One region of the Ewingella allii genome, then DNA from elsewhere that is predicted to be linked to it. Evidence: predicted binding sites of a transcription regulator. Region 1 holds the regulator's gene; each other region holds the start of a gene.
The links. The regulator PurR, encoded in region 1, represses purine synthesis genes. The targets are predictions, from matches to a motif close to CANGCAAACGTTTGCNTG.
Positions count from the first base shown of each region.

Region 2: purL (phosphoribosylformylglycinamidine synthase) is a predicted target of PurR. The motif match lies at 5,919-5,936, and genes of this name have one in related genera.
Region 3: purM (phosphoribosylformylglycinamidine cyclo-ligase) is a predicted target of PurR. The motif match lies at 5,804-5,821, and genes of this name have one in related genera.
Region 4: serA (phosphoglycerate dehydrogenase) is a predicted target of PurR. The motif match lies at 5,316-5,333, and genes of this name have one in related genera.

Region 1 is NZ_JAWUDN010000001.1:678,718-686,045, forward strand. Features, by position in the region: gene punR (DNA-binding transcriptional activator PunR) at 1-807, shown strand, start outside; gene purR (HTH-type transcriptional repressor PurR) at 865-1,890, opposite strand; gene cydH (cytochrome bd-I oxidase subunit CydH) at 2,041-2,316, shown strand; gene SBO83_RS03315 (NlpC/P60 family protein) at 2,517-3,383, opposite strand; gene SBO83_RS03320 (Grx4 family monothiol glutaredoxin) at 3,868-4,221, shown strand; gene rnt (ribonuclease T) at 4,312-5,025, opposite strand; gene gloA (lactoylglutathione lyase) at 5,116-5,523, opposite strand; gene SBO83_RS03335 (alkene reductase) at 5,715-6,806, opposite strand; gene SBO83_RS03340 (TetR family transcriptional regulator C-terminal domain-containing protein) at 6,944-7,328, opposite strand, start outside.
Region 2 is NZ_JAWUDN010000002.1:356,904-364,231, forward strand. Features, by position in the region: gene agp (bifunctional glucose-1-phosphatase/inositol phosphatase) at 1-808, opposite strand, end outside; gene pagP (lipid IV(A) palmitoyltransferase PagP) at 973-1,572, opposite strand; gene purL (phosphoribosylformylglycinamidine synthase) at 1,932-5,825, opposite strand; gene mltF (membrane-bound lytic murein transglycosylase MltF) at 6,102-7,328, shown strand, end outside.
Region 3 is NZ_JAWUDN010000002.1:90,436-97,763, reverse strand. Features, by position in the region: gene ppx (exopolyphosphatase) at 1-841, opposite strand, end outside; gene ppk1 (polyphosphate kinase 1) at 869-2,947, opposite strand; gene speG (spermidine N1-acetyltransferase) at 3,264-3,839, opposite strand; gene purN (phosphoribosylglycinamide formyltransferase) at 4,051-4,689, opposite strand; gene purM (phosphoribosylformylglycinamidine cyclo-ligase) at 4,714-5,751, opposite strand; gene upp (uracil phosphoribosyltransferase) at 5,974-6,600, shown strand; gene uraA (uracil permease) at 6,733-7,328, shown strand, end outside.
Region 4 is NZ_JAWUDN010000003.1:239,405-246,732, forward strand. Features, by position in the region: gene SBO83_RS09930 (MFS transporter) at 1-509, shown strand, start outside; gene mscS (small-conductance mechanosensitive channel MscS) at 648-1,553, shown strand; gene argO (arginine exporter ArgO) at 1,727-2,344, shown strand; gene SBO83_RS09945 (oxidative stress defense protein) at 2,471-3,190, shown strand; gene SBO83_RS09950 (LysR family transcriptional regulator ArgP) at 3,266-4,168, opposite strand; gene rpiA (ribose-5-phosphate isomerase RpiA) at 4,405-5,067, shown strand; gene serA (phosphoglycerate dehydrogenase) at 5,462-6,700, shown strand; gene asr (acid resistance repetitive basic protein Asr) at 7,023-7,328, opposite strand, start outside.

The sequences.
Region 1 (7,328 bases):
AGTTATACCGTCCGCCAACTGGAACAGTGGCTGGCCGTGCCGCTGTTTGAGCGCCGCCATCGCGATGTGGAATTAACCCCGGCCGGGCAGGTTTTTGTCGAGGATGCGCGGTTGCTTATCAAAAAAATGATGGCGACCCGCCGCCAGTGCCAGCAGGTGGCAAATGGCTGGCGCGGCCAGCTCAGCGTGGCGGTTGACCGTATAGTTAAGCCAGAAAGGGCGCGGCGGCTAGTGACGGATTTCTATCGCACCTTCCCGGACACCGAGCTGATTATTCATTCCGAAGTGTTCAACGGCGTGTGGGATGCGCTGGTTGATGGCCGCGCTGACGTCGCCATCGGCGCCACCCGCGCGGTGCCCACCGGCGGGCGTTTTAGCTTTCGCGACATGGGCTTTATGGATTGGCACTGCGTGGTCAGCCCGAGCCATCCGCTGGCGGCGTTGCCCGCGCCGCTGATTGACGACCAGCTGCGAGAGTACCCCGCGCTATGTCTGGAAGACACCTCGCGTAGCTTACCCAAGCGCGATACCTGGACCTTGGATAATCAGCGTCGGCTGGTGGTGCCGGACTGGACCTGCGCCATTGAGTGCCTGTGCGCGGGGCTGTGTGTCGGCATGATGCCCGTCCATATGGTGGATAAATGGCTCGAGCAGGATAAGCTTCGCGTTTTGCAACTGGCTACGGATTTCCCGGAAAGCGCCTGCTGCCTGACGTGGGACCAAAGCAATCAGTCGCCCGCGCTGGCGTGGCTGCTGGACTATCTCGGCGACAGTGAAACCATGAATCAGGAGTGGTTGCGCAATTAAAAACGCCTGCATGGGAGCAGGCGTTGGTCGGTTCACTATTTTATTCGCGGCGCGCTATTAACGACGATAGTCGCGATACGGGCCGTCGGCCACTGAGCGGCGCTCAACCAGTTTCGGATGAACCTCGATGGTTTGCGACTCTTCGCGCTTGCTGACAATACGGTCGAGCAGCATGGTGAAGGCCATCTCGCCCAGACGCTCTTTCGGCTGGTGGATGGTGGTCAGGGCTGGAGAAAAGTAGCGCGCGTTACGCACGTTATCATAGCCGATCACCGAAATGTCTTGCGGCACGCGCAGGCCCATTTCGTCAGCGGCACAGATTGCCCCCATCGCCATCACGTCGCCGCCGCAGAAAACGGCGGTCGGGCGCTGCTTCTGCATCAAAATCTTGTGCATCGCCTGATAGCCGGATTCCGGCTCGAAATCCCCTTGCACTACCCACTCTTCGCGCAGCGGAATATTGGCTTCGGTTAAGGCTTTGACGAAGCCCTGGAAGCGACCGCCGCCGGTGTTGCGGGCTAGCTGGCCGGGGATCACGCCGATATCGCGATGACCGCGTTCAATCAGATAGCGCCCGGCCATGTAGCCGCCTTCAAAGGCGTTATCAATAATGCTGTCGGTGAAATTCTTGCGCGCTTCGCCCCAGTCCATCACCACCATAGGGATGGAGCGATACTCTTCGAGCATGTCCAACAGGGCGTCCGGGTATTCGGCGCACATCACCAATAAGCCGTCGACGCGCTTTTGCGCCAGCATCGCCAGATAGGCCTGTTGCTTATCGAGGTTATTGTGCGAGTTACATAAAATCAGCGTATAGCCTTTGGCGAAGCAGCTATTTTCAACGGCTTCGATAACTTCGGCGAAGTAGGGCGCTTCGCTGGAGGTTGCCAACAAGCCGATAGACTTGGTGTTATTAACCTTGAGGCTGCGAGCCACGGCGCTAGGCGAGTAGTGCAGCTCTTTAATGGCAGTCTGCACGGCGGCTTTAGTTTCTTCGGCGACGAAACGTGTTTTATTGATGACGTGCGACACGGTAGTGGTGGAAACGCCAGCCCGCTTTGCGACATCTTTTATCGTTGCCATGAAAAGAATGACTCCTGTACCGACGTGCTCTGGCACGTTAGCATTATGTTAATCGTTTGCTTGCGTGGATTTGACTGCTGAACAATAAAAGCGCAGTGAAATCGTTGGTGGGTTTTTCAGAAAAGGACAGCTGTCTGAAAGAACATCGGGATGAATCGACCGGCACGCAGCGTGGTAACCGCGAATTTTCTCTTATATCGCGGAAAAGGGGAAGTAAAAAGTCTTGTTAAGGCAGGGAATGATCACGAGATTTTAGCGGGAAACTGTGAGAAACTGCTTTGGCACACAAACTGTATGGCTTACGGCGTGGCCGCATTTGATCCACAAGGAGTTTTCATGGACAGCAATCTGAAATTCGCATTGATCACGACAGTCGGCGCATTGGCAATGATTTTGGCCTTTAGCTTCACGGCGGTAATGCACTAATCCTCTCATTCCGAGTAGGGCTTAGGCGCGTTAAACCGTGTTCGGTTCTAGTTAGAAAAGTTAAATAAATAGAGAAAAGGGCGACCCCATCACTGGGATCGCCCTTTTTGTTTTCGTCTTGCTGTGCTCGAATTTGACTCAACAATTTCATAAGCGTTTCGTTAAATGCTATTCAGTGACTGATTAGCGGTGGGGCCGACTTAACGAATCGTTTTAGGCGTCATGACGCGACGCGCGCCAACATAGTGATCTTGCCAGTAATCGTCACCCAAGGAGGTGATTTTAATATCTTCACCGGTTCGCGGTGACTGGATAAACTTGCCGTTGCCGAGATACACGCCCACGTGGTCTGCTGCGCCGCGCTTGCTGATCCTGAAGAAGACTAAATCGCCACTCTCCAGTTCACCGCGTTTAACCGGCGCCGCGTCACGAAGGTGGTACATTTCGTTAGCGGTGCGCGGCATTTTAATGCGAATCAAATCTTTATAGGCGTAATACACTAAACCACTGCAATCAAATCCGGTATTCGGTGAAGTCCCACCCCAGCGATAAGGTTTGCCAACCTGATGCATCAACTTGGTCATCGCTGTTTGCTGCGCGTGTTGGTAACGTTTTTTGTGCGCGGCGCTTAATGTTATGGGTTTACTGTTTTTTGCCAGAACGTCTTTGTCACCTCGGTGACGCCCGTAAGCTTTTTTGCCGTTCTTTTTGGTTTCGTTCTTGGCCAGCGTTCGACTTTCTTTTTTGGTTTCGGTTTTGCGTAACGCGACTTTGGTGATTTTCTTTTCAGCTCGCTGATGGTGAGCAAGCTTGGCCGGTGCGGCCTTTTTCGTTTCTTTCGATTCTTTCGTTTTACTGGTTTTGGTTTTTTCTTCTTTTACCGGCTCTGCCTTGGACTTTTTACTGGTCTTGGCCACGGCTTTTCGCTTTCGGCGCTCATCGGGTTTAGCCTGACTCACGTGGCTTTTCTTATGATCGGCGGAAACGTTAGCGTTTGGCGCTGCGTGCGCCAAATTAAGAAATAGCTGGGTAAATAGCAGTACGGAAAGCGTAATCAATAAACGCATGGCGTCGTTACCAATATTGGCCCAAAGTTAAACATCATAGATGTCAGAGTATTGCCCAAATGAACCGGACAAAACAGCACGAAATGCCTCGATTCTAGATCATATTGTGAGAAAAAGTTAATAGCATTTTAAATGCTGAGAAAATAGTCATTAAACGGTTTTAAAAGCACCATATTTCAGTGAGTTGAAATAATGCTCTATGCCGTGCGGAAGGCTCATTCGGCAGTTAAATTTGTTAGGCAAAAATGTTATTCTGAATGACTGTTTATTTTTGCGACCTGTGAGGCATTTTAATAAAAATGGCACAGGCAGTTGAATAATGCATGGCGCAGTGGAGAAAAACCCTGCAAAAAATGGCGTTTTTATCCCATGCCAGCCATCGTTACAATAGAAGACAAGCGACAAAGGCTGCGGGTTCCCATAAGCAGCCTGCGCATAATGAGTAATGACCGTGACAGCCAGCTTTGGCTTGAGGAAGCAAGAAATGACCACACCAACTATTGAAAAGATCCAGAAGCAGGTTTCCGAAAACCCAATCCTTCTGTACATGAAAGGTTCACCTAAGCTGCCAAGCTGCGGTTTCTCTGCTCAGGCGGTTCAGGCTCTTTCTGCCTGTGGTGAGCGTTTCGCTTACGTTGATATCCTGCAAAACCCAGATATCCGTGCTGAAATGCCAAAATATGCTAACTGGCCAACCTTCCCGCAGCTGTGGGTAGACGGCGAGCTGGTTGGCGGTTGCGACATCGTGATTGAAATGTACCAGCGCGGTGAGCTACAGCAGCTGATCAAAGAAACTGCTGAGAAATACAAATCTTCTGAAGAGCAGCAACCTGAGTAATTTCAGGCTCCCGCTGTAATAGCAGAGCAAATAAAAAGAGCGGCCATCTGAGCCGCTCTTTTTTTATCTGTCGAATTCCGCCAAGCCCACTTATTCAGCCTGACTGTCTGTCTCGCTCGGCGCTGCAGTCTCATCGCCCACCGGCAGTGGCCAGCCACCAAGACGCTTCCAGCGGTTTACCAGTTCACAGAACAGCTTGGCCGTCTGCTCGGTGTCATACAGCGCCGAGTGCGCCTGGCTGCTGTCGAACACCATGCCGGCGCTGATACAGGCTTTCGCCAACACCGTCTGTCCGAGCACCAATCCGCTGAGTGCGGCGGTATCGAAAGTGGCAAAAGGGTGGAAAGGGTTGCGTTTCAGCCCGGCGCGCTCTGCGGCAGCCATCAGGAAGCTGTGATCGAAGTTGGCATTGTGCGCCACGATGATCGCCCGATTGCAGTTCTGCTCTTTCATTCCCTTGCGAATGGCTTTGAAAATCGCGTGTAGCGCATCATATTCGCTCACCGCGCCGCGCAGGGGGTTGGTCGGGTCTATGCCGTTAAAGGCCAGCGCCTCCGGTACCAGAATGGAACCCTCGAAAGGCTCGACGTGGAAATGCAACGTTTCGTCGCTCTCCAGCCAACCCTCGTCATCCATCTTTAACGTAATGGCGGCAATTTCTAGCAGCGCATCGGTCTGGGCGTTAAATCCTGCGGTTTCAACATCGATAACTACGGGATAAAAACCACGAAATCGGCCTCTCAGGGCGTTAATGTCACTATTCTCGGCCATTAGTTTCTTATCTTCATCGAATTCAGCCGGCATTATGACAAATTTTTCTGTCAGTTGCAGGAGGGGAGGAAAAAAGGGCAACAAAAAAGGGCGCTTATGCGCCCTTGATAGCGGAAGGCGGGATTAGTGACCCAGACCTTGACCCGCATGTTTAGATTCGATCAGCTCGATTTTGTAGCCGTCCGGGTCTTCGACGAAAGCGATGATGGTAGAACCGCCTTTCACCGGGCCGGCTTCGCGCGTCACGTTACCACCGGCTTTACGAATGTCTTCGCAAGTCTGGGCAACGTTATCTACGCCAAGAGCGATATGACCATAGGCCGTGCCGAGATCATAGCTTTCGACGCCCCAGTTGTAAGTCAGTTCGATCACTGCACCTTCGCTTTCATCGGTATAACCAACAAAGGCCAGAGAGTATTTGTATTCAGTATTTTCGCTGGTACGCAGCAGGCGCATGCCCAAAACATCGGTATAGAAACTGATTGAGCGTTGCAGGTCGCCAACGCGAAGCATGGTATGAAGTAAGCGCATAAATTCCTCTGAATGCAGGGGTAAGTAATAGATAACAGACTAACTGATATTCGCTATTCAGGCAAAAAAAGCGGCAGCCGGAGGGGCGGCTGCCGCAAGGGTCGATTTTTTGCACTAATGGCTTTTAAACCAACCCGTTAGTTACTCTTCGTTTTATAAGAACTCGCCGTTTTTATTGCGACTCGCGGTTTTTATAACGTCGGGTAGTCAGTGTAACCCTGAGCGCCGCCGCCGTAGAAAGTCTCTGGCTGTGGTTCGTTCAGTGGTGCATGGTTTCTCAGACGTTCAACCAAGTCTGGGTTTGCAATGTAGCTGCGGCCAAACGCCACGGCGTCAATGAAACCTTTTTCAATCAGGTCTTCGCCTTTCTCTGCGGTGTAAGCACCCGCGCCGACAATCACGCCTTTATAGTGGGCGCGGATCGCTGCACGGAACTCGTCAGAGTAAGGCTTGCCACCTGCCCAGTCTGGTTCAGAAATGTGCAGGTATGCCAGATTGCGTTTGTTCAGCTCATCGAGCAGGTACAGCGCGGCTTGTTCTTGATCTTCGCCATTGTCCAGACCGTTGAACGGGCCGAGTGGAGAAATACGAATACCCACGCGCTCTGCGCCAATCTCTTCGATAGCGGCATCAACCACTTCCAGCGTCAGGCGGGTGCGGTTTTCGATGCTGCCGCCGTACTGGTCGGTACGGTTGTTAGAAGCCGGAGCCATGAACTGGTGCAACAGGTAGCCGTGCGCGGCGTGCAGTTCGATGTAGTCGAAATCTGCTTCACGAGAGCAGGCCGCTGCGTGGCGGAAATCATTGATGATGCCTGGGATTTCGCTCAGTTCCAGCGCGCGTGGCGTCGGGGTGTCAACGCGAACGGCGTTGCCCTGTGCATCACGCAGGCTGGTACGGGTGTTGGCATTGATAGCCGAGGCCGACACCGGAGTTTGGTGGTCTGGCTGCACATCGTTGTGCGAAATACGGCCGGTGTGCCACAATTGAACGGCGATATGGCCGCCTTTGGCATGCACGCCAGCCACGATTTTTTTCCATGCAGCAGTCTGCTCTGGGGTGTGCAGGCCCGGTGCGCCAGCATAGCCTTTCGCCTGGAATGAAACCTGAGTCGCTTCAGTGATGATCAAACCTGAAGTGTGGCGTTGGCCATAATATTCACCCATCAGTGGGGTAGGGATATCACCCGGCTCAATGCTACGCAGACGAGTCAGTGGAGCCATGAATACGCGATTCGGTAAGGTTTTATTTCCGACAACAATCGGGGTAAAAAGCTTGGTCATTTTCTAAAACTCCTGAGTAATAGACTGGTCGGTCTGATTCATATCTTAAAAAAGAGGTCAAAAATTCGACCTGATTAAGTTTTCTGCGCGGCAACTCACCGCGCCGTTGACGCATTACCCTGACTGTCTTAAGACAATCAGGACTTATTCGGAACCTGCAAAAAAGTTTCTATCGTTTCTACCGCAGTAGCCAGCGGGGTGACAGAGCGTTTGATCTTAGCCAGCAATGACGCACCCAGCCACATAGAGTAGAGCGCTGACGCCGTGGCTGCCGGGGAGAACGGCACCTGAAGCGACCCTTCGGCAATGCCTTTTTCCACCGCATCTTTTAAGCGACCCACCACCCGCACGGTGCCTTGTTCCAGGGCATGACGCATAGGCTCTGACAGGTCACTGACCTCTGCCGACAGCTTCACCGCCAGACAGGCATTGTGATTCTCGCTGGCGCAGAAGTTGGTAATAGTCTGCGCGTAATAGTTCAGCAGATGTTGACGCTGATTCCCCTGCGGCGCGCTGAACATA
Region 2 (7,328 bases), on a different contig from region 1:
GCGTCCACTGCTCGGAGGTTTTAATTTTCCCCCACGCCACGTCCTTCATTGGGAAACCTTCGTAATACTGCAGCATAAAGGCATCGGCCGCGCCGGTTCCCATACGCAGTGGCCCGGTGATCCCCGGCTCCTTGCCCTGAGTCAGCACAACAGTTGAGGGCTGAGAAGCCAAGTCACACTGTTTATCCTGCTTACACACTTTGGAGTTCTGGTAATCCATGATGTTTTGCAGCAATTGGTAATTCGGCTTGAGGCGCTGATTCAGGCCATCAATCCCGCCTTCACCGGCGTGCTGATTAATCGAATTCAACGCGTCGGTTTTAAATTTGTCATTCACCTCGGCGGTGATAATCGGGTTGAATACCGGATCCATTTTGCCGATTTCAACACGGTTGACCACGCTCAGATCGCAGCCTGGGAAAGCCCCGCTAATGAAGTGTTTAGCCGTATCAATAGTGCGCGGCAGGCTGTTGGCATAGGAGAATACTTGCCCCGCCGTTGGGCATTGCGCTGCCGGGACCAGCTGAGTTTTGGCCAGCCACGCGCGGAAATAATGCCCCATATGCTCTTCGACCTGCCCCCCTTTCGGCGTTAACAGGCCACCTTCAGTTTGCCATTTCGGCCAGGTGTGGGTAGTGGATTCGGCCAGCACATCACCGTAATTGACCAGAGGAGCGCGAATACCGTGACGGCTCATAATCAACACTTGCTGCAACTCCAGTGACGAATTGGCGGCAAAAGATGGGGCAGACATTTGAAGCAAGCAGGCTAATGCTGTCAGTGCTAATACGCGGCGAGATTTTTTCAATGGTTGATCCTCTGTGATTTCCTTGGCAATAGACATCCACCGTGGCCCAATCTATTGTTCAGATTAGTTCCAACGGTGAATTTGCAGCATAGGGGAATACATCACAGCAGAGAGGGATCAAGGTCACATCAATCAGTTAATGTGACACTTTTATTACAGCCTTGTTAGAACTGATAACGCAGCCACGCAAAAAAGACGTTGCCGTTGTTGTAGGTCCCCGGAATATAGGTCGCCTGGAAGGTTAACTTGTTATAACCCACCGAGGCTAAAGGCAACACAATAGGTATGGGAATATAAGAATAATCATCCCGCGCCGTCACCGCCGCCGTATAACCCAACCCCAAGCGGAAGTTTTTATCTTGCGCCGGTTGCCATATTTTCTCATATCCATAACCGCCTATTGGCTCCCATTTATTATGGGAATCTTTAAAGGCCATCAAATAGATACCGTGCCAGTCACCGTTTTCATCATAACGAGAAATACCATAACCACCGCCCCAAGGGCGCTCGTTATATTTATCCGTTTTCTCTTTGTCATACGTAAGACGGTTATGCCAGGTAATAATGGGTAGATAGAGATCTTTGTTTGGAGAATCGTTCCAGGTGGTTGAGACGTCCTGAGTCCATGAGTCCCACCAGCCCATAAAGCCTGGTCTTTCTGGTGATGTAGCCTGTGCAGCCGGCTCAGCGCCAGCAAAAACGGTCACAGGTAGAATGCAGGATAATATCACTATCCATGATGTAATTTTTTTTGAAATAACCATTTAACTTAATACTCCCTTTATCCAAAGAGCATATTAGCAACAGATGGTTAAATAAGGTTTAAACACTGAGTTGTCGTTTTGTAAGGAAATATTCCAGAATCTAACAATCCAAAAACAGTGAGATAATATTGAGATAAATCCTAGGCTTTAATAACTAAAAAAGCAGAGACACCTTATAGAAAACGATAAAAATTAACTTATCCATTAAAGAAAAGATGCTGAATAAACAATAAGTAATAACTTAGGATTAATACTATATCTGGATTCTTATCTGCTAGTGCTGTGTTTTTAAGCAAATACTTTTATCGAGCACAAAAAACCGGAGGCAGAAGCACTCCGGTTTTCATTTTAACTAACCATTAGCCCAGCTGTTTGCGGGCATTACGGAACATGCGCATCCATGGGCTGTCCTCGCCCCACTCTTCCGGGTGCCACGAGTTGCTCACAGTGCGGAATACGCGTTCAGGGTGCGGCATCATGACGGTAACGCGGCCCGACAGGTTAGTCACGGCGGTGATACCGTTTGGTGAACCGTTCGGGTTAGCCGGATAGTTTTCCGTCACTTGACCGTTATTATCCACAAAACGCAGCGCCACCAGGTTGGCATGTTCGAGCTGGGACAGATGCACAGCGTCACGCACTTCCACATGGCCTTCACCGTGGGAAACGGCAATTGGCATACGTGAACCTGCCATGCCCTGCATGAACATGGATGGGCTAGCAGTGACTTCTACCAGACTGAAACGAGCCTCGAAGCGATCGGACAGGTTACGCACGAAGCGCGGCCAGTGTTCAGCCCCCGGGATCAGCTCTTTCAGGTTGGACATCATCTGGCAACCGTTACACACGCCGAGCGCCAAAGTCTGTGGACGATGGAAGAAGTCTTCGAACTCTTCACGAACGCGGTCATTGAACAGCACCGATTTCGCCCAGCCTTCGCCAGCGCCCAGCACGTCCCCGTAGGAGAAGCCGCCGCAGGCCACCAGCGCGTGAAAATCTTGCAGGTCACGGCGTCCGCTAAGCAGATCACTCATATGGACGTCGATGGAATCAAAACCAGCACGGTGGAACGCCGCCGCCATTTCAACCTGTGAGTTGACACCCTGCTCGCGCAGCACCGCCACTTTCGGGCGCGCGCCTTTAGCAATATAAGGCGCAGCCACGTCTTCATCTGGTGCGAAGCTCAGCTTCACGTTCAGGCCCGGATCGCGATCATGCGTTTTGGCTTCATGCTCTTGGTCGGCGCACTCAGGGTTATCGCGCAGACGCTGCATCTGCCAGGTGGTTTCCGCCCACCAGGTACGCAGCGTGGTGCGGCTTTCGCTGTAGACCGGCTTGTCGCCCTGAGTGATAACAAAACGATCGCCCTGCTCGACGCTGCCCAGATAGTGAGAACAGTCGCCAAGGCCGAATTTCGCCAGCGTTTCCTCGACTGCGGCACGGTCCTCAGCACGAACCTGAATCACAGCGCCCAGCTCTTCGTTGAACAGCGCCGCCAGCGCATCTGTACCCAAGGCGGCAATGTCCACATTCAGGCCGCAGTGGCCCGCGAAGGCCATCTCTGCCAGCGTCACCAGCAGGCCGCCGTCAGAACGGTCGTGGTAGGCCAGAAGCTTGCGATCGGCCACCAGCGCCTGCATGGCGTTGAAGAAGCCAGCCAGTTGTTCTGCACTGCGAACATCGGCAGGCGTGTCGCCCAGTTGGCGATAAACCTGAGCCAGCGCGGTAGCGCCCAGCGCGTTATGCCCAAGACCAAGGTCCACCAGCAGCAGGGCGGTGTCGCCTTTATCAGTGCGCAATTGTGGAGTTACCGTACTGCGCACGTCCTCGACGCGAGCAAACGCGGTGATAACCAGAGAGAGCGGAGAAGTCATTTCGCGCTGCTCGTTGCCTTCCTGCCAGCGGGTTTTCATCGACATAGAGTCTTTGCCGACCGGGATAGTGATCCCCAGCGCCGGACACAGCTCTTCGCCGACGGCTTTCACCGCCGCGTACAGGCCAGCGTCTTCGCCCGGATGGCCAGCAGCGGACATCCAGTTAGCAGAGAGCTTCACGCGTTTCAGGTTGCCAATTTCCACTGCGGCAAGGTTAGTCAGCGCTTCGCCGACGGCCATGCGGCCAGAAGCCGCGAAGTCCAGCAGTGCAATTGGAGCACGCTCGCCCAGCGACATGGCTTCGCCGTGGTAGCTGTCGAGGCTGGCGGTAGTGACAGCGCAGTCAGCAACCGGGATCTGCCACGGGCCAACCATCTGGTCACGAGCCACCATGCCGGTCACCGTACGGTCGCCGATGGTGATGAGGAAGGTTTTTTCCGCCACGGCTGGTAAATGCATTACGCGCTTTACGGCTTCCGTCAGCTGAATGTTTGCCGCATTTAGGCTGTCGCCCTTGGCTTTCAAGGTGGTGACGTCGCGGGTCATTTTCGGCGTTTTGCCTAACAGCACGTCAAGCGGCATGTCGATTGGCTGATTGTTGAAATGGCTGTCTTCCAGAGACAGGTGCATCTCTTCAGTGGCTTCCCCAATCACGGCATAAGGCGCGCGCTCGCGCTTACAGATAGCGTCGAACTGCTCAAGCTGGGCCGGAGAGACTGCCAGCACGTAGCGCTCTTGGGATTCGTTACACCAGACTTCCAGCGGGCTCATGCCCGGTTCGTCATTGAGAATATCGCGCAGTTGGAAGCGACCGCCGCGATTGCCGTCGCTCACCAGCTCAGGCATGGCGTTGGATAAACCGCCCGCGCCGACGTCGTGGATGAACAAAATTGGGTTAGCTTCGCCCAGCTGCCAGCAGCGGTCGATCACTTCCTGACAGCGGCGTTCCATCTCTGGGTTATCACGCTGTACGGAAGCAAAATCCAGATCCGCATCAGACTGGCCAGAAGCCATAGAGGACGCAGCGCCGCCGCCCAGACCGATATTCATCGCCGGGCCGCCCAGCACAATCAGCTTAGCGCCGACGGTGATTTCGCCTTTTTGCACGTGGTCAGCGCGGATGTTGCCGATCCCGCCCGCCAGCATGATGGGCTTGTGGTAGCCGCGCAGCTCAGGGCCGTTGTGGCTGTTGACGTTTTCTTCATAAGTACGGAAGTAGCCGACCAGCGCCGGACGACCAAATTCATTGTTGAAGGCCGCGCCGCCCAGTGGGCCGTCGGTCATGATATCCAGCGCGGTAACGATGCGATCTGGCTTGCCGAAGTTCTCTTCCCACGGCTGTTCAAAGCCCGGAATGCGCAGGTTGGAAACCGAAAAGCCCACCAGACCGGCTTTCGGCTTAGCGCCGCGACCAGTGGCGCCCTCATCGCGGATTTCGCCGCCGGAGCCAGTCGCCGCGCCCGGCCAAGGAGAGATGGCCGTTGGGTGGTTGTGGGTTTCCACTTTCATCAGGATATGAGCCTGTTCCTGATGGAAATCGTACAGGCCGTCTTTAGCGTTAGCGTAGAAGCGCCCTACCTGCGAACCTTCCATCACGGCGGCGTTATCTTTATAAGCCGAAAGCACGTGATCTGGCGTGTGTTCGAAGGTGTTTTTAATCATTTTGAACAGTGACTTAGGCTGTTCCTGACCGTCGATAATCCAGTCGGCGTTGAAGATCTTGTGGCGGCAGTGCTCGGAGTTAGCCTGCGCAAACATGTACAGCTCAACATCAGTCGGGTTGCGCCCCAACGACGTGAAAGCGCTCATCAGATAGTCGATTTCGTCCTGTGCCAGCGCCAAACCCAGCTTGGTATTGGCGGCTTCTAAGGCAGAACGGCCTTCGCCGAGAATATCCACGGACTGCACCGGTGCAGGCTGGTGCTGAGCGAACAGCGCTTCGGCATCTTCAAAACGGTCAAAAAGGGTTTCCATCATACGGTCATGCAGCAGGGCACCCAGTTGACGCCACTGCTCGTCGGTCAGGCTTGGTGCCTGCACGTAGAACGCCAGACCGCGCTCAAGGCGCAATACCTGAGACAAACCGCAGTTGTGCGCAATGTCGGTGGCTTTGGAAGACCAGGGAGAGATAGTGCCCGGGCGCGGCGTGACCAGCAGCAGGCGGCCAGCAGGAGCATGTTCAGCGAGAGAAGGACCGTACTTGAGGAGGCGTTGTAACTTGGTTTGTTCGTCCGAATTCAGCGGCGCGCTGACGTCAGCAAAGTGTACATATTCGGCATAGATATCACTGACGGGGAGATGAGCATCCTGACAGCGGGACAATAACTTATTAATACGAAAAGCCGACAAAGCGGGCGAACCACGCAGTATTTCCATAATCACAGATCTCTCGTCTTCGAAGCAACTGACCGTAGTGCTTCATTGGGCGCAACAGGGGGAAAACGCGGGCTATTATAAAGAAAGCCGGAGCCTGACGAAACCGTTTGCGTAGTGAATATTGATATATTCACTAACACCTACCTTATCCATGGATATTATGAATAAAGTTGCAGGCTGTCGTTTTGTTGAGCAAAATGCGTCGGCACTGGGAATATAACCATAGTAAGTAGAGAGCATAAGCTCAAAAAAATAATAGCGCCGCAGAGAGATAACTATTTGACGCGCATAAAATTAAATTACTTTCTAGTGGGTCTCGCAGCGTTGCTGATGGCGTTGGCTTTATGGCCGACCGTGCCGTGGCATCGTGGCGAAGGTGACCAACTAGAACAGATAAAGTCTCGCGGAGAGCTGCGCGTAACGACGCTAAATTCTCCGCTGACTTTTTTCAACAGCCCAGACGGAAACCTCGGATTCGACTACGAACTGGCGAAACGCTTTGCCGACTATCTTGGTGTGACGCTTGTCATGTCACCTCATAATAATGTCAACGCGATGTTCAATGATCTGGACAGCAATCGGGCCGACCTGATTGCCTCCGGTCTGATTTACAATGTCGAGCGTCTGAATGCGTATCGCACCGGGCCTGAATACTATTCGGTATCACAACAATTGTTGTATCGCCAGGGTTCCGCACGTCCGAAAACTTTCGACGATGTGAAAGGGTCCCTGACCGTCTCCGCCGGCACCGCCCATGTCGCCACCTTGCAAACCGCGCAAAAAAAGTTCCCGGACCTGACCTGGACCGAAACCGATAAGCTGTCACCTCGCGATCTGCTACAACAGGTGGCCGACGGTAAACTCGCCTATACCATGGGCGACTCCGTGACCGTGGCGCTGATGCAGCGCGTCTACCCGCGTCTGGCCGTGGCTTTTAACGTCACCGCCGACGAACCGGTCACCTGGTATTTCAGCAAGAAAACCGACGACGACAGCCTGTACGCCGCCATGCTGGACTTCTTCAGCCAAATTTCTGAAGACGGCACGCTGGAGAAGCTAGAGGAGAAGTATCTCGGCCACGTTGGCGAGTTTGACTATGTGGATACCCGCACCTTCCTCAAAGCCATAGACACCACCCTGCCCGCGCTGCAGCCGCTGTTTGAGAAATACGCCGGAGACATTGACTGGCGCCTGCTGGCGGCCATCTCTTATCAGGAGTCGCATTGGGATCCGCAGGCCAAATCGCCGACCGGGGTGCGCGGCATGATGATGCTGACCCGCGCCACAGCATCGGGGCTGGACGTCGATGACCGAACCGACGCCGAACAAAGCATTCAGGGCGGCGCGCTCTATCTCTCACGCCTGATGGACAAGATGCCCACCAGCATTCCGCAGGATGAGCGCATTTGGTTCGCTCTGGCGGCTTACAATATGGGGTATGGGCACATGCTCGATGCCCGTAAGCTGACGGCGGATCAGAAAGGTAATCCGGATAGCTGGCTGGAC
Region 3 (7,328 bases), on a different contig from region 1:
CGCACAAGATAGCCAGACCCGGCACAAATACCGACTGGCGATCTTCGGACAGGCCCGGCAGGCTCAGCGAGGAGAAGTTTTTGTAATTCATCACTTCTTCAGTGAGCATTTTCAGGCGTTCAGGGGTAATAAGGCCGTCTTTTTCGCCCATTTCCACCAGCACTTCATAAGTGGCTTTAATGGTGCCCGACGCGCCTAGCGCGTACTGCCAGCCTTGCAGACGATACTGCCAGGCCATGGTTTCCAGCTTTTGCGCGGCGGCCAGCTGGGCGCGTTTAAAGTTAGCGCGGCTGATTTCGCCCTCAGGGAAGAAGTATTGCCCAAAGCTGACGCAGCCCATGCGGCGGCTCTCCGCCAGCAGTGGCTCAAAATCTTCGCCGATCACCAGCTCCGTCGACCCGCCACCGATATCAATCACCAGCTTGCGGCCTTTTTCGGGCTGAGTGTGCTCGACGCCCATGAAAATCAGGCGCGCCTCTTCCTGCCCGGAAATGATTTCAATCGGATAGGGGATAACCTCGGCGGCGCGCTGGAGAAACTCTTCAGCATTCACCGCCTGACGCAGCGAGTGGGTGCCGACAATGGTCACGTTCTGTTCGGGAAAGCCTTGTAAACGTTCGGCAAACAGCGCCAGACAGTCAAGACCGCGCTGGATAGCTTCTTCGCTCAATACGTTGTTGCTATCCAGACCGTCAGCCAGATGCACACGCTGCTTCAGGCGGCCCAACACTTGTAGCGCGCCATTCACGACGCGCGCTATCACCATATGGAAGCTGTTTGACCCGAGGTCGATAGCCGCAATCTCTTGCGGTTTGGCGTTTATGGTGTTGTTCAGGGGCATAATATGTGGTGCTCCAAAGTGTCAGGCCTAATCGTGTTGCTGTTTATTATGTTCAAGCTCGAAGGCTTTGAGGTAGTCGTAGATAGCCAGCTGCGCGCGCACCTTACGACGATTTCCGCGTGGAACATAACGATTACTGAGATCTTTATCAATATATCTGGCTTTCACCGTGTCGCTGAACAGCAGGTCGAGGATGTCGAGCACGCGCTGTTTTAGCGTCGGATCCAGCAGGGCGACGGCCACTTCAATACGGTAGTCGATATTGCGCGTCATCCAGTCCGCAGAGGACAGGAACACTTTAGTGTCGCCATTATTTTCAAACACATACACCCGGTCGTGCTCGAGATAACGGTCAACAATACTGGTCACCTGAATGTTTTCACTGACGCCCGGCAGTTCCGGTACCAGCGAGCACATGCCGCGGATCAACAGGCGGATTTTCACTCCAACGTTGGAAGCGGCGTAGAGGCGATCAATCAGGCCCTTATCCACCAGGTTGTTGATTTTCAGCGTGATCCCGCCGTTACCGCCAGCCTGCACGTTGGCAATCTCCTGATCGATCAGCTTATACAGCATATCGCGGGAGTTTTGTGGCGATACCATCAGGTGCTCGAAAGTCACCGGCCGGTATGGATTCTCAATAAAGTTAAACACCCGGCGCACTTCATTGGTGATGCGGCTGTCCGCCGTCAGCAAGGAGTAGTCGGTATAAAGACGGGCCGTTTTCTCGTTAAAGTTGCCGGTCCCAATATGAGCATAGCGGACGATTTCATCGCCTTCCCGGCGTGAGATAAGAAATAGTTTGGCGTGAATTTTCAGGCCCGGCGCGGAGAAGATAACGTGCACCCCAGCTTCCGTCAGGCGCTTGGCCCAGTGGATGTTGGCTTCTTCGTCAAAGCGCGCCTGTAGCTCCACCACCACCGTGACTTTTTTGCCGTTATGCGCCGCGTGGATCATCGATTCGATAATGCGCGAGTCTTTGGCTACGCGGTAAATATTGATCTTGATTGACAGCACGTTGGGGTCGAAAGAGGCCTGACGCAGCAGCTCCAGCACGTGCTCAAAGGTGTAGTACGGGTAGTAAAGCAACACGTCTTGTTGGCGAATCGCTTCAAAGCCGTTGCGGAATTTATCGAAGAACAGATGGCGCAGTCTCGGCAGCGGGCGGTTGACCAGGTTGGCTTTGCCGACATTTGGGAAGCCGATGAAGTCTTTAAAATTGTGGTAGCGGCCGCCGGGAATGACGGAATCATAGTTAGAGATCCCCAGTTTACCGCGCAGCAGCTCGACCATGTCATCGGGCATATCGCGCTGATAAACAAAGCGCACCGGCTCGGCGGTCAGGCGCTGTTTCAGGCTCGAAGACATTAATTCCAGCAGGCTCGATTCCATCTCCGTCACCAAGTCGTACTCGGCGTCGCGGGTCATTTTCATCGAATAGGCGTTGAGCTGGTCGTAATCAAAGAAGCCTTTAAAGATGTCATCAAGGCAGTAGCGCAGGATGTTATCCAGCAAGATCATCGGCTTGCGGCGGCGCGGCGTTTCTGGCGGTAAGTTAACGAAACGCGGCACTTTGTCTGATGGAATTTCCAGCAGCGCGTAATGGATCTCTTCACCGCGAATAATTTCGACTGCCAGATAGGTGTAATCGTCTTTGAGGAACTGAACCAGATTGGTGTCGTGATTAATCAGAATAGGCGTGATGAACTGGCGCAGATGCTGTTTGAAATACTGACGCAGCCAATTTTGCTGATTTTCAGACACCTGGCGTTCGTTGATCAAGAAAATCTGGTTGCGCGCCATCTCTAGCAGCAGGTCGTTGTAAAGACTGTCAAACTCTTGGTCGATGCGCAGAACCTTGGCCTGAATCTTTTTCAGCAAATGGCGAGACGCGCCGATAAAACCTTGTTCTTCGCTGATTAAAATTCGGCGTTTTAAATCGGCAAAACGAACTTTATAGAATTCGTCCAGATTGTTGGAGTAGATGCCCAAAAAACGCATGCGTTCGATCAGAGGATTGCTTTTGTCTGCCGCTTCCTGCAAAACACGTTCATTGAAGGACAGCCAGCTCAGTTCTTTTTCTATATAAAGCTTTTCCTGACCCATTTTAACTCCATTCTTTATGGCCCAACATTCAGCGTTATCACGATGAATCACCAGGGAAAATCTCGCTATTTCCAGCTCACATCCTGTGGATGTTCGACATATCTCTAATGGAAAATATTGAGAGAGAGGGGCCTAGTGTCTACTACCAATATTGCGAAAGATTGACAGGAAAGTCCAATACAAAGCGGAGGTTAAATCAGAGGGTGGAAAGTGAGCATTAAATGGCGTAACGAGAGAGGAAAAAGCTTAGCGGTGAACAAGATATCTCATGAAGATACGCTTTAGAAAAGCAGCTTGTTCACCGCTAATAGGGCGGTTAAACCACGCCTGCGCCGATAGGATCAACGCGTTTGGATTCCGCCGGCTTGGTTTTGTACTTCGCCAAGAATTGCGGTTGGAAAATACACATACGGATGGCGCTGCGGTATTCCCCGTTAACGAAGAATTCCTGTTTCAGTTCGCCTTCCACTTCAAAGCCCAACTTGTTGTAGATATGAATCGCCTTTTTGTTCTCTTTATCGACGATTAAATACAGCTTGTAGAGGTTAAGAACGGAAAACGCATAGTCCATCGCTAACTTGACGGCATCACCGGCAAACCCTTTGCCTTGATGAGCGGGGTCAATAATGATTTGAAACTCAGCACGACGGTGTATGTGATTAATCTCGACTAACTCCACCAGACCAACAGGCCCGCTTTCATATTCAATGATAAAACGGCGTTCGCTTTGGTCATGAATATGTTTGTTGTAGAGGTCGGTCAGTTCGACAAAAGCTTCATAAGGCTCTTCGAACCAGTAACGCATGATGCTTGCGTTGTTATCGAGACGGTGAACGAACGCCAAATCGTCTTTTTCCAGTGGACGTAATCTGACGTGGGTCTTGCTAAACATAAAATTTCCCGAAATGTCGTTTATTCGGATACTTTTTAGAAACTAGGCTCTTTAAACAGTCCTGTTTTAAGAAAAGGTGAGCACACAAACGACTTTAAACGTGCACTCACGCAGTCATTATAGCGGTCAATATGTAAACGAACGTAAACAGATATAAAACAAAAAACCGGCACGTGGCCGGTTTATAGTGAAATCATCGCCTGCGGGCAGTTTAATCTGCGGCGTAACCCTGCTCTGGTAGCGGATTACCGTCGAGGTAGGCCACGCCATCTTTTAGCGCTAAACGACCATCGACAAACCAACTTACCACCAGCGGATAGATGCTGTGTTCCTGCGTCTGCACGCGTTCAACCAGCTCATCTTCGCTGTCATCACTGAAAACCGGCACCTTGGCTTGCAGAATAACCGGACCGCCGTCGAGTTGTTCAGTCACGAAGTGGACGGAAGTGCCGTGAACTTCATCTTGATTTTCAATCGCTTGACGATGGGTGTGTAGACCGGGATATTTTGGTAGCAGGGAAGGGTGAATATTGAGCATCCGCCCAGCGAAACGCTGAACGAACTCAGCCGAGAGAATGCGCATGTAGCCCGCAAGCACGACTAAGTCAGGATTATAAGCCTCGATGGCATCGGCCAGCGCGACGTCAAACGCCGCGCGGTCGGCAAAGGATTTTACATCTAATGCATGGGCGGGAATACCGGCCGACTGCGCCCGTTCCAGCCCGAATGCCGAGGCTTTATTACTGAAGACGGCGCTGAGCGTCGCGTAAATACGTCCTTGCTGGCAGGCATCAATCAGCGCCTGAAGGTTACTCCCTTCGCCTGATACCAGCACCACGATCCTTTTCATCTCAACACCTGTCTGTAGTCGAATTTACTTGATGATAACGCGTTCTTCGGAATTAGAGGCTTTTACGCTACCAATTTTCCACGCTTTTTCGCCATTATCATTCAGTAAGGCCACGGCTTCATCGGCCAGCTCAGCAGGCAGAGCAACCAACATACCCACACCACAGTTGAAGGTGCGGTACATTTCGTGGCGGCTGACGTTACCGGCAGTTTGCAGCCAGTTGAACACGTCCGGCCACTGCCAGCTTGCTTCGTCAATCACCACTTGGGTGTTATCCGGCAGCACGCGTGGGATATTTTCCCAGAAGCCGCCACCGGTGAGATGCACGATGCCGTGAACTTCAACTTGCTCAATCAATTTCAGAATCGATTTCACATAGATTTTGGTCGGTGCCAGCAGATGATCTGCCAGAGACTTACCGGCCAAATCCGTGGTTTCTGGATTGGTTTTGCTCACTTCGAGGATTTTGCGCACCAGCGAGTAGCCGTTGGAGTGCGGGCCGCTGGCTGCCAGAGCAATCACTGTATCGCCGTCAGCCACTTTGCTGCCATCGATGATTTCTGACTTTTCTACCACGCCCACGCAGAAGCCTGCCACGTCGTAATCTTCGCCGTGATACATGCCCGGCATCTCAGCGGTTTCGCCGCCGACTAATGCACAACCAGACTGCTTACAGCCTTCGGCAATCCCGGTGATCACGCTGGCGGCGGTGTCGACGTCCAACTTACCGGTGGCGTAATAATCGAGGAAGAACAGGGGTTCAGCACCCTGAACAATCAAATCGTTAACGCACATGGCGACCAAATCAATGCCGATAGTGTCGTGGCGTTTCAAGTCCATTGCCAGACGCAGCTTGGTGCCAACGCCGTCGGTACCCGAAACCAGCACAGGTTCACGATATTTTTGCGGCAGCGCGCACAGGGCACCAAAACCACCCAATCCGCCCATCACTTCCGGACGACGAGTCTGTTTTACTACACCTTTGATGCGGTCTACTAATGCGTTACCTGCATCGATATCCACACCTGCGTCTTTATAGCTGAGAGAGGTCTTGTCGGTCACTGCGTAATCCCCAAGGCGGTTGGTAAAATAAAACGCGGCAATTCTAACAGCCAAGGCAAACGTTTGCGAGGGGCTTGTGAGGTTGAGAGTCATTCTGCTGTCTATACTGTTGATCGACATTCTATTGACCGCGATCAGGCTATTGGCAGTGGCGTTCAAAAAAAAAGGCGTTATAATCTCGCGATTTTTTTTTGCAGCACAACCACCTTAGGAGAAATAAAAATGAAGATCGTTGAGGTGAAACACCCGCTGGTGCGACATAAGCTGGGCCTGATGCGTGAGAATGACATCAGCACGAAACGTTTTCGCGAACTGGCTTCTGAGGTGGGGAGTCTGCTGACCTATGAAGCAACTTCTGATTTAGAAACTGAGAAAGTGACTATCGAAGGCTGGTGCGGCCCGGTAGAAATCGATCAGATCAAAGGTAAGAAAATCACTGTAGTGCCAATTCTGCGTGCCGGCCTGGGCATGATGGAAGGCGTACTGGAGCACGTTCCAAGCGCGCGTATCAGCGTGGTGGGCGTCTACCGTGACGAACAAACTATGCAACCTGTGCCTTATTTCCAGAAGCTGGTTTCTAATATTGAAGAGCGTCTGGCGCTGGTGGTTGACCCAATGCTGGCGACCGGCGGCTCGATGATTGCCACGATCGACTTGCTGAAAAAAGCTGGCTGCCAGAGCATTAAAGTGCTGGTACTGGTTGCTGCTCCAGAAGGGATTGCCGCGTTAGAGAAAGCGCACCCGGACATTGAGCTGTACACCGCCTCCATTGACCAAGGGTTAAATGAGCATGGTTACATCGTGCCGGGCCTCGGCGATGCGGGCGACAAGATATTTGGTACTAAATAAGCGTTCGTTACAAAGCAGCCGACTGAGAAGTCGGCTTTTTTTTGATTTTTTATCAGGGTTTTACCTTTTCATCAGGCCGCCACGGCTGAAACATGACACCTATAATCGCCAACTCTTTGAGAGGATCTATTCATGACACGTCGCGTCATTGGGGTAAGTGAGCGCCCGCCGCTGTTGCAGACCATTCCCCTAAGTTTCCAGCATCTGTTCGCTATGTTCGGTGCCACGGTGCTGGTGCCGATCCTGTTTAAAATTAATCCGGCCACGGTGCTGCTGTTCAACGGCATCGGCACTTTGCTGTATCTGTTTGTCTGTAAGGGCAAAATTCCCGCTTATCTCGGCTCCAGCTTTGCGTTTATTTCGCCGGTCCTGCTGTTATTACCGATGGGCTATGAGGCGGCGCTGGGTGGGTTTATCGTCTGCGGCCTGCTGTTCTGCTTAGTCGCGCTGATTGTGAAAAAGGCCGGGATTGGCTGGATAAACGTCATGTTCCCTCCTGCGGCGATGGGCGCAATCGTTGCCGTCATCGGGTTAGAGCTGGCGGGGGTTGCCGCCAACATGGCCGGATTGCTGCCTGCCGAGGGCGCGTCGGCTGATTCCACCACCATTACCATTTCCATGGTAACGCTGGCCGTGACGGTGCTCGGCTCGGTGCTGTTCCGCGGCTTCCTGGCGATTATCCCGATTCTGATTGGCGTGCTGGTGGGCTATGCGCTGTCATTCTTTAT
Region 4 (7,328 bases), on a different contig from region 1:
CTTCAGAAGGGACGCGCGTCTTTGGCTACGTCACTACCCTGGGCGAATTGCTGAATGCCTGCATCATGTTCTTCGCGCCGCTGATTGTGAACCGCATAGGTGGTAAGAATGCTTTGCTGCTAGCCGGGATGATTATGTCGGTGCGTATCATCGGCTCTTCATTTGCTTCTTCACCGCTGGAAGTGGTGGTACTGAAAACGCTGCATATGTTTGAAATACCTTTCCTGATTGTGGGCTGTTTCAAATACATCACGTCGGTATTTGAGGTGCGTTTCTCGGCAACGATTTATCTGGTCACCTTCTGCTTCTTCAAGCAGCTGGCAATCATGTTTATGTCCGTCTTTGCCGGGAACATGTATGACCGTATCGGTTTTCACGGAACGTATCTGATCCTTGGGTTGATCGCACTGACCTTCACGATAATCTCAGCCTTCACGCTGAGTGGTCGCGGGCCACTGCAGGCCTTTAAATCTCCTGAACCGCTGAAAAACAACCATGCAAATTCCTAATTTTACTGAAGTCTTTCCCGCAGGGTTGGCACTTCAACGCATTGTTAGTTACCCTTAAAAGCTTGAGGAGTCCATCCGCTGGTTTTTTCAGCGTGGTTTTTCTGGTTACCCGCGTGGGTACTTTTAGGGGTGTTTCGAATGGAAGATTTGAACGTTGTAGGCAGCATTAACAATGCTGGAAATTGGCTAGTGCGCAATCAGGAATTATTGCTGCACTATGCCGTGAATATTGTCGCCGCGATCTTTATCCTGATTGTCGGTTTGATTATTGCTCGCGTGCTGTCAGGTGCAGTGAGCCGTGTGATGAAACTGCGTGGCATTGATCTGACGGTGTCAGACTTCCTTGCTGCGCTGGTGCGTTACGCCATCATCGCCTTCACGCTGATTGCCGTGCTGGGCCGTATTGGCGTGCAAACCACCTCTGTCATCGCGGTTATCGGTGCCGCCGGTTTAGCCGTAGGTTTGGCGCTGCAAGGCTCGCTGTCGAACTTCGCTGCGGGCGTGCTACTCGTTATCTTCCGTCCCTTCCGCGCCGGTGAGTATGTCGATTTAGGCGGCGTTGCGGGTACCGTGACGCAGGTGCAGATCTTCTCCACCACGCTGCGTACCGTTGACGACAAAGTGATTGTGGTGCCGAACGGCAAAATTATCGCGGGTAACATCATCAACACCTCTCGCGAGCCAAACCGCCGTACCGAGATCATCGTTGGCGTCGGTTATGACTCCGATATCGACACGGTGAAGAAGGTGCTGGGCGACATTATTGCGGCCGACAAGCGCATTCAACACGACAAAGGCGTTACCGTTCGACTAAACGAAATGGCGGCTTCCACGCTGAATTTCGTAGTGCGCGTATGGACCACTAACGGCGATGCGCAGGAAGTGAACTGGGATCTGCTGGAAGCCTTCAAACGCGCGCTGGATAAAAACAACATCAATATTGCTTACCCGCAGATGGATGTTCATCTCTATCACGTGGCCGATGCCGCGGCGAGCCAGCAGGAAGATCAGCGTTCAATCGAGCAAAAAGGCGTGGCGGAATAAGCCTCCTTCAGCTCGAACCCAACAGGCGCCTGCGGGCGCCTTTTTTATGCCTGAGACTCAGGAAACTAGGTAATTAGCGGAGCTTATGAAGGATTAGAATTATCAATTTCCGCTAATGACCAAGCTCGCATAAACTGCGCGTCATTCCACTTTGGATTTTTAAGGATTTCGACGTGCTGGCAATATTCTTTCAAGGGTTAGCAATGAGCGCGGCCATGATCTTACCCATCGGGCCGCAAAACGCTTTTGTAATGAATCAGGGGATTCGTAAACAATATCACCTGATGATCGCCTCGCTCTGCGCCATCAGCGACGCCCTGCTGATTTGCGCCGGCATCTTCGGCGGCAGCGCGCTGCTCAGCCAGTCACCGACCATTCTGGCGCTGGTGAGCTGGGGCGGGGTGGCCTTCCTGCTGTGGTACGGATGGGGCGCGTTTCGCACGGCCTTTGCCAAAAATCCTGAACTCGCACAGGCGGAAGTGGCGAAGCAGAGCCGCTGGAAAATCGTGGTCAGCGTGCTGGCCGTGACCTGGCTCAATCCGCACGTCTATCTCGATACCTTCGTGGTGCTGGGCAGCCTCGGCGGCAGCCTGAGCAGCGACGAGCGCTCGTGGTTTGCGCTGGGTGCCGTGATGGCGTCGGGTATCTGGTTCTTCGGCTTGGCCATACTGGCCGCGATGCTCTCCCCTTGGCTCAACAGTGGCAAAGTGCAGCGAGTGATTAACTTCGTGGTCGGCGCGATTATGTGGGGAATTGCCGTTCAACTGGCTCGCCAAACGCTGCACATGTAAACTTTCCCGCCGGGCATTTTTAAGATTTTGTCTCTAATCTTCCCCTGTTAATTGCTCTACTATGCTAGGGTTTTGAGGTTAGTGAACGAGTTTAATGCCAAATCTGGAATGATTAATGGAGGCACTGTGAAATTAAAAGCATTGGCGATGGCTGCAATGTTGGGATTAGGGACGTTACCTGCTGCACTTCAGGCTGCTGAGGTACCTGCGGGTCCCCACGTAGTAACGTCAGGGACTGCCAGCGTGGACGCAACGCCGGATATTGCGACACTGGCGATTGAAGTCAATGTATCGGCCAAGGACGCCGCGTCAGCGAAGAAACAGGCTGACCAGCGCGTGGCAGAGTATTTTGCATTCCTACAGAAGAACGGTATTGAGAAGAAGGACATCAACGCCGCTAACCTGAGCACCCAACCCGAATATAACTACCTGAAAGATGGCGGCACCGAGCTGAAAGGCTACCGTGCAGTGCGTCAGGTTCAGGTGACTTTGCGTCAATTGGATAAGCTGAATGACCTGCTGGACGGCGCGCTAAGCTCCGGCCTAAATGAGATTCGCTCGGTAGAGCTTGGGGTGGCGAACCCAGCAAGCTTCCGCGATCAGGCTCGTCAGAAAGCGATTGATAACGCAACAGAGCAGGCTAAATCACTGGCCGAAGGCTTCCACGCCAAGCTCGGCCCGGTTTACAGCATTCGCTACCACGTCGCCAACTACCAGCCAATGCCGGTAGCGCGTATGTACAAAGCGGCTGAAGCCTCTGCCCAGAGCGACGCGGCGCAAACGTACGAGCAGCAAAGCATCCACTTTGACGATCAGGTCGACGTAGTGTTTGAGCTGCAACGCTAAGTCGTTGAATGCTTAAGTTTAATGCTTAAAAAGAAAAACCCGCCTCGGCGGGTTTTTTGTTGGCTAGAATGCCAATCAATCCTGACGCAGCACCTGACGGCCGTGGGCCAGCAGGGCGTCAGTGACTTTACGCATCATGCGGCTTTCTGGCGCGAAACGGTGCCAGAACAGCATCCGGCGCTGAAACAGGCCCGGCGTCAGGTCGATCAGTTCGCCACTTTCCAGCTCTTTCTCGATTTGCAGATGTGGGATCATACAGCAGGTGGTCCCCTGACGAGCCAGCTGCACAAAGGCTTCTGACGAGTTAACGATGTGGCACGGCACGCTGCCCGGCGATAAATCGAAGTTCTGCTGCAAGAAGGCTTGATGCATATCGTCGAGATGGTCAAAGGCCACGGCCGGGGCTTTGAGCAGCGCCGAGCGGGTCACGCCGTTGGGGAAATAGCGATCGGCAAAGGGCTTGGAGGCGACAAACAGATAGTCCAGCGCGCCCAGTTGGTCCACCAGACAGCTCGGTAAAGGCTGCGGTTGAATACTCACTGCGCCCACCACTTCGCCGCGACGCAGGCGCTCTTGGGTGCGCGTTTCGTCTTCCACCTGCAAGTTCAGGCGAATGGGCGAGTCGACCAGCACGGATTTCAGCGCGGGCAGCAGCCAAGTCGCCAGACTGTCGGCGTTGACCGCCAGCGACAGCAGCAGCGGAGTGTCATTGCTGTCGGTGCCGCTGTCATTGCCCAGCCACTCCTCCTCCAGCAGTTCCACCTGATGTAACAGCGCCAGCAATTTTTGCCCTTGCTCAGTCGGGCGCGGCGGTACGGTTCTGACCAGCAGAGGCTGGCCGAACAAATTCTCGAGCTGCTTGATACGTTGAGATACCGCCGATTGAGTGATGCAAAGCTTCTGCGCGGCGCGCTCAAAACCGCGCTCGCGGATCACAGCGTCCAGCGCCTGAAGCGTTCTATAGTCTGGGCGTTTCATCGGAGTTCTGTCCCTTGGATTTAATTTATTAAAACACTATGCCACAGATTTAGCGCATTTGGGGTGGACTAAAACGGCTCTCCCCGCAAGTTATTGCCAGCTGACGCTGCGCCATAACTTGCCCTGCCGACTTATATAAGTGTGATCTGGCTCGGAAGGCGACTGCCCAATTTGCGGGGACATGCTTTATAATCATTGGCGTCGTTCCCCGTATGCAAAACAGCAGAGAAGCCATGATGACTCAGGAAGAATTAAAGAAAGCAGTTGGTTGGGCCGCGCTTGACTACGTGACTCCAGGCACCATTGTTGGTGTTGGCACCGGCTCTACCGCCGCCCATTTTATTGACGCATTAGGCTCCATCAAGCATCAAATCGAAGGTGCGGTTTCCAGCTCAGACGCCTCGACCGCCAAACTCAAAAGCTTGGGTATCCACGTTTTCGATAGCAACGAAGTGGATGAACTGGCGGTGTACGTTGACGGTGCCGATGAAATTAACCACCAGATGCAGATGATCAAAGGCGGCGGTGCGGCACTGACGCGTGAAAAGATTATCGCGGCGATCAGTAAGAAGTTTGTTTGTATCGTTGACGCGTCCAAACAGGTCGACGTGCTGGGCAAATTCCCACTGCCGGTCGAAGTGATCCCGATGGCGCGTTCTTACGTGGCGCGCGAATTGGTCAAGCTGGGCGGCCTGCCTGAGTATCGCCAAAATGTGATCACTGATAATGGCAATGTGATTCTGGACGTGCACAACTTGTCGATTCTCGATGCCATCGCGCTGGAAAATAAGATCAACAGCATCGCGGGCGTGGTTACCGTCGGTCTGTTTGCTAACCGTGGCGCGGATATCGCGCTGGTCGGCACCGCAGATGGGGTCAAAACCGTCACGCTAAAGTGATCTGACTGCCTGAGCGATAAGTAGAAGATCTGGCTGCGCGAGTTTCGTCGCAGCCAGTCATGCTGCGGTCATAATGCAATGTTATGAAGATGATAATTTACCGCCTGAATCATCTTTTCTTCGCAAGGCCGAATTTGGTGACTTATGTCACATTCCTGCCCCATACCTCGGTAACATCCGGCTGCAAATTTCTTCCTCAGCATTAAATTCTGTAAAGCCCTCGGCTGACTGAGGCTTCTGCTAGCCACGAGGCAATCGTTTGTATTGATGATGGCGAATTTTTTGTTATGTTGGCTATGTTGCTGCCTCACGGCCGCCACGTCAGCTTTAAAAACACCATCGTTTGCACACGTCGTCAGTCAGAATAATCAGTCAGAACAAATAGGGTCGGGAAATGGCAAAAGTATCACTTGAGAAAGACAAGATTAAATTTTTGTTAGTGGAAGGCGTCCACCAAAGTGCGGTTGATACACTCCGCGCCGCGGGTTACACCAATATTGAATTTCACAAAGGTGCTTTAGATAACGAATCGCTGAAAGAGTCGATCCGTGATGCGCACTTTGTTGGACTCCGATCGCGTACTCAACTGACTGAAGAAGTATTCGCCGCCGCTGAAAAGCTGGTTGCCGTAGGCTGTTTCTGCATCGGGACCAACCAGGTTGACCTGAATGCAGCCACTAAGCGCGGTATTCCGGTCTTCAACGCGCCGTTCTCTAACACTCGGTCAGTGGCTGAAATGGTGCTGGGCGAAATGCTGCTGATGATGCGCGGTATTCCTGCGGCCAACGCCAAAGCACACCGCGGCGTGTGGCACAAACTGGCCGTCGGCTCGTTCGAAGCGCGCGGTAAGCGTCTGGGTATCATTGGTTACGGCCATATCGGTACACAGCTGGGTATTCTGGCCGAAGGGCTGGGGATGCGCGTCTTCTTCTACGATATCGAAAGCAAACTGCCACTGGGCAATGCGCAACAGATCGCCAGCCTGAACGAACTGCTGCAAACCAGCGACGTCGTCACACTGCACGTACCAGAAACCCTGAACACCAAAGATATGATCGGTGCCGATCAACTGGCACAGATGAAGCCGGGCGCACTGCTGATTAACGCCTCGCGCGGCACGGTGATTGACATTCCGGCGCTGTGCGACGCTTTGCGCAGCAAGCATCTGTCCGGCGCGGCTATCGACGTTTTCCCGGAAGAACCAGCCACCAACAGCGACCCGTTCGAGTCTCCGCTGTGCGAGTTTGATAACGTGATCCTGACTCCGCACATCGGTGGTTCAACCATGGAAGCGCAAGAAGGTATCGGCCTGGAAGTGGCGGGCAAACTGGCGAAATACTCTGACAATGGTTCCACCCTATCAGCCGTTAACTTCCCAGAAGCCTCTCTGCCAGCACATGGCGCAAACGTCAGCCGCTTGCTGCATATCCATGAAAACCGTCCGGGCGTGCTGACCAGCATCAACCAGATCTTCGCCGAGCAGGGGATCAACATTGCCGCGCAGTACTTGCAGACCAGCCCGCAGATTGGCTACGTGGTTATCGATGTTGAAACCGATACCGCGACGCTGTCGACTGCGCTTCAGCTGATGAAGGCCATTCCAGGCACCATTCGCGCGCGTCTTTTGTACTGATTTGATTGGCTGAAATGAATAACAAAGCCGCCGCAAGGCGGTTTTTTTATGTCTAAAATTTGGCGAGTTTTGGGTTTGGAGAGAGGGGAATTGCGGGAAAAGCGAAAGCTGAGTATTAGAGCACTTCGAACTGCATCAGGAAGGAGAGGGTGATCAGACCACAGAGGATCAAAGAACTGAGTGTGATTTCAAAAAGGTAGCGGCGCAGCATCATTATCAGCCCCTCAAGATAGTAAACCAGAGAAAAAAACACCCGGCGAACCGGGTGTTGAATAATCAGTCTTACTAACAGTGAGTGAATAATCTCACCAAGACTTCTTACTTATTTAGCTGCTGGAGCAGCTTTTTTAGCATGTTTCACGTGTTTTTTAGCAGCCTGAGCTTTCTGTGCTGGAGCAGCTTTTTTAGCGTGTTTTACGTGCTTTTTAGCAGCCTGGGCTTTCTGTGCTGGAGCAGCTTTCTTAGCGTGTTTTACGTGCTTTTTAGCAGCCTGGGCTTTCTGCGCTGGTGCGGCTTTCTTCGCTTTTTTGTGTTTCTTAGCAGCTTGGGCTTTCTGGGCCGCTTTCTTGTGTGCTTTCTTATGCTTAACAGCATGCTTAGTTGGTGCTTTTGCAGCTGGAGCAGCAGC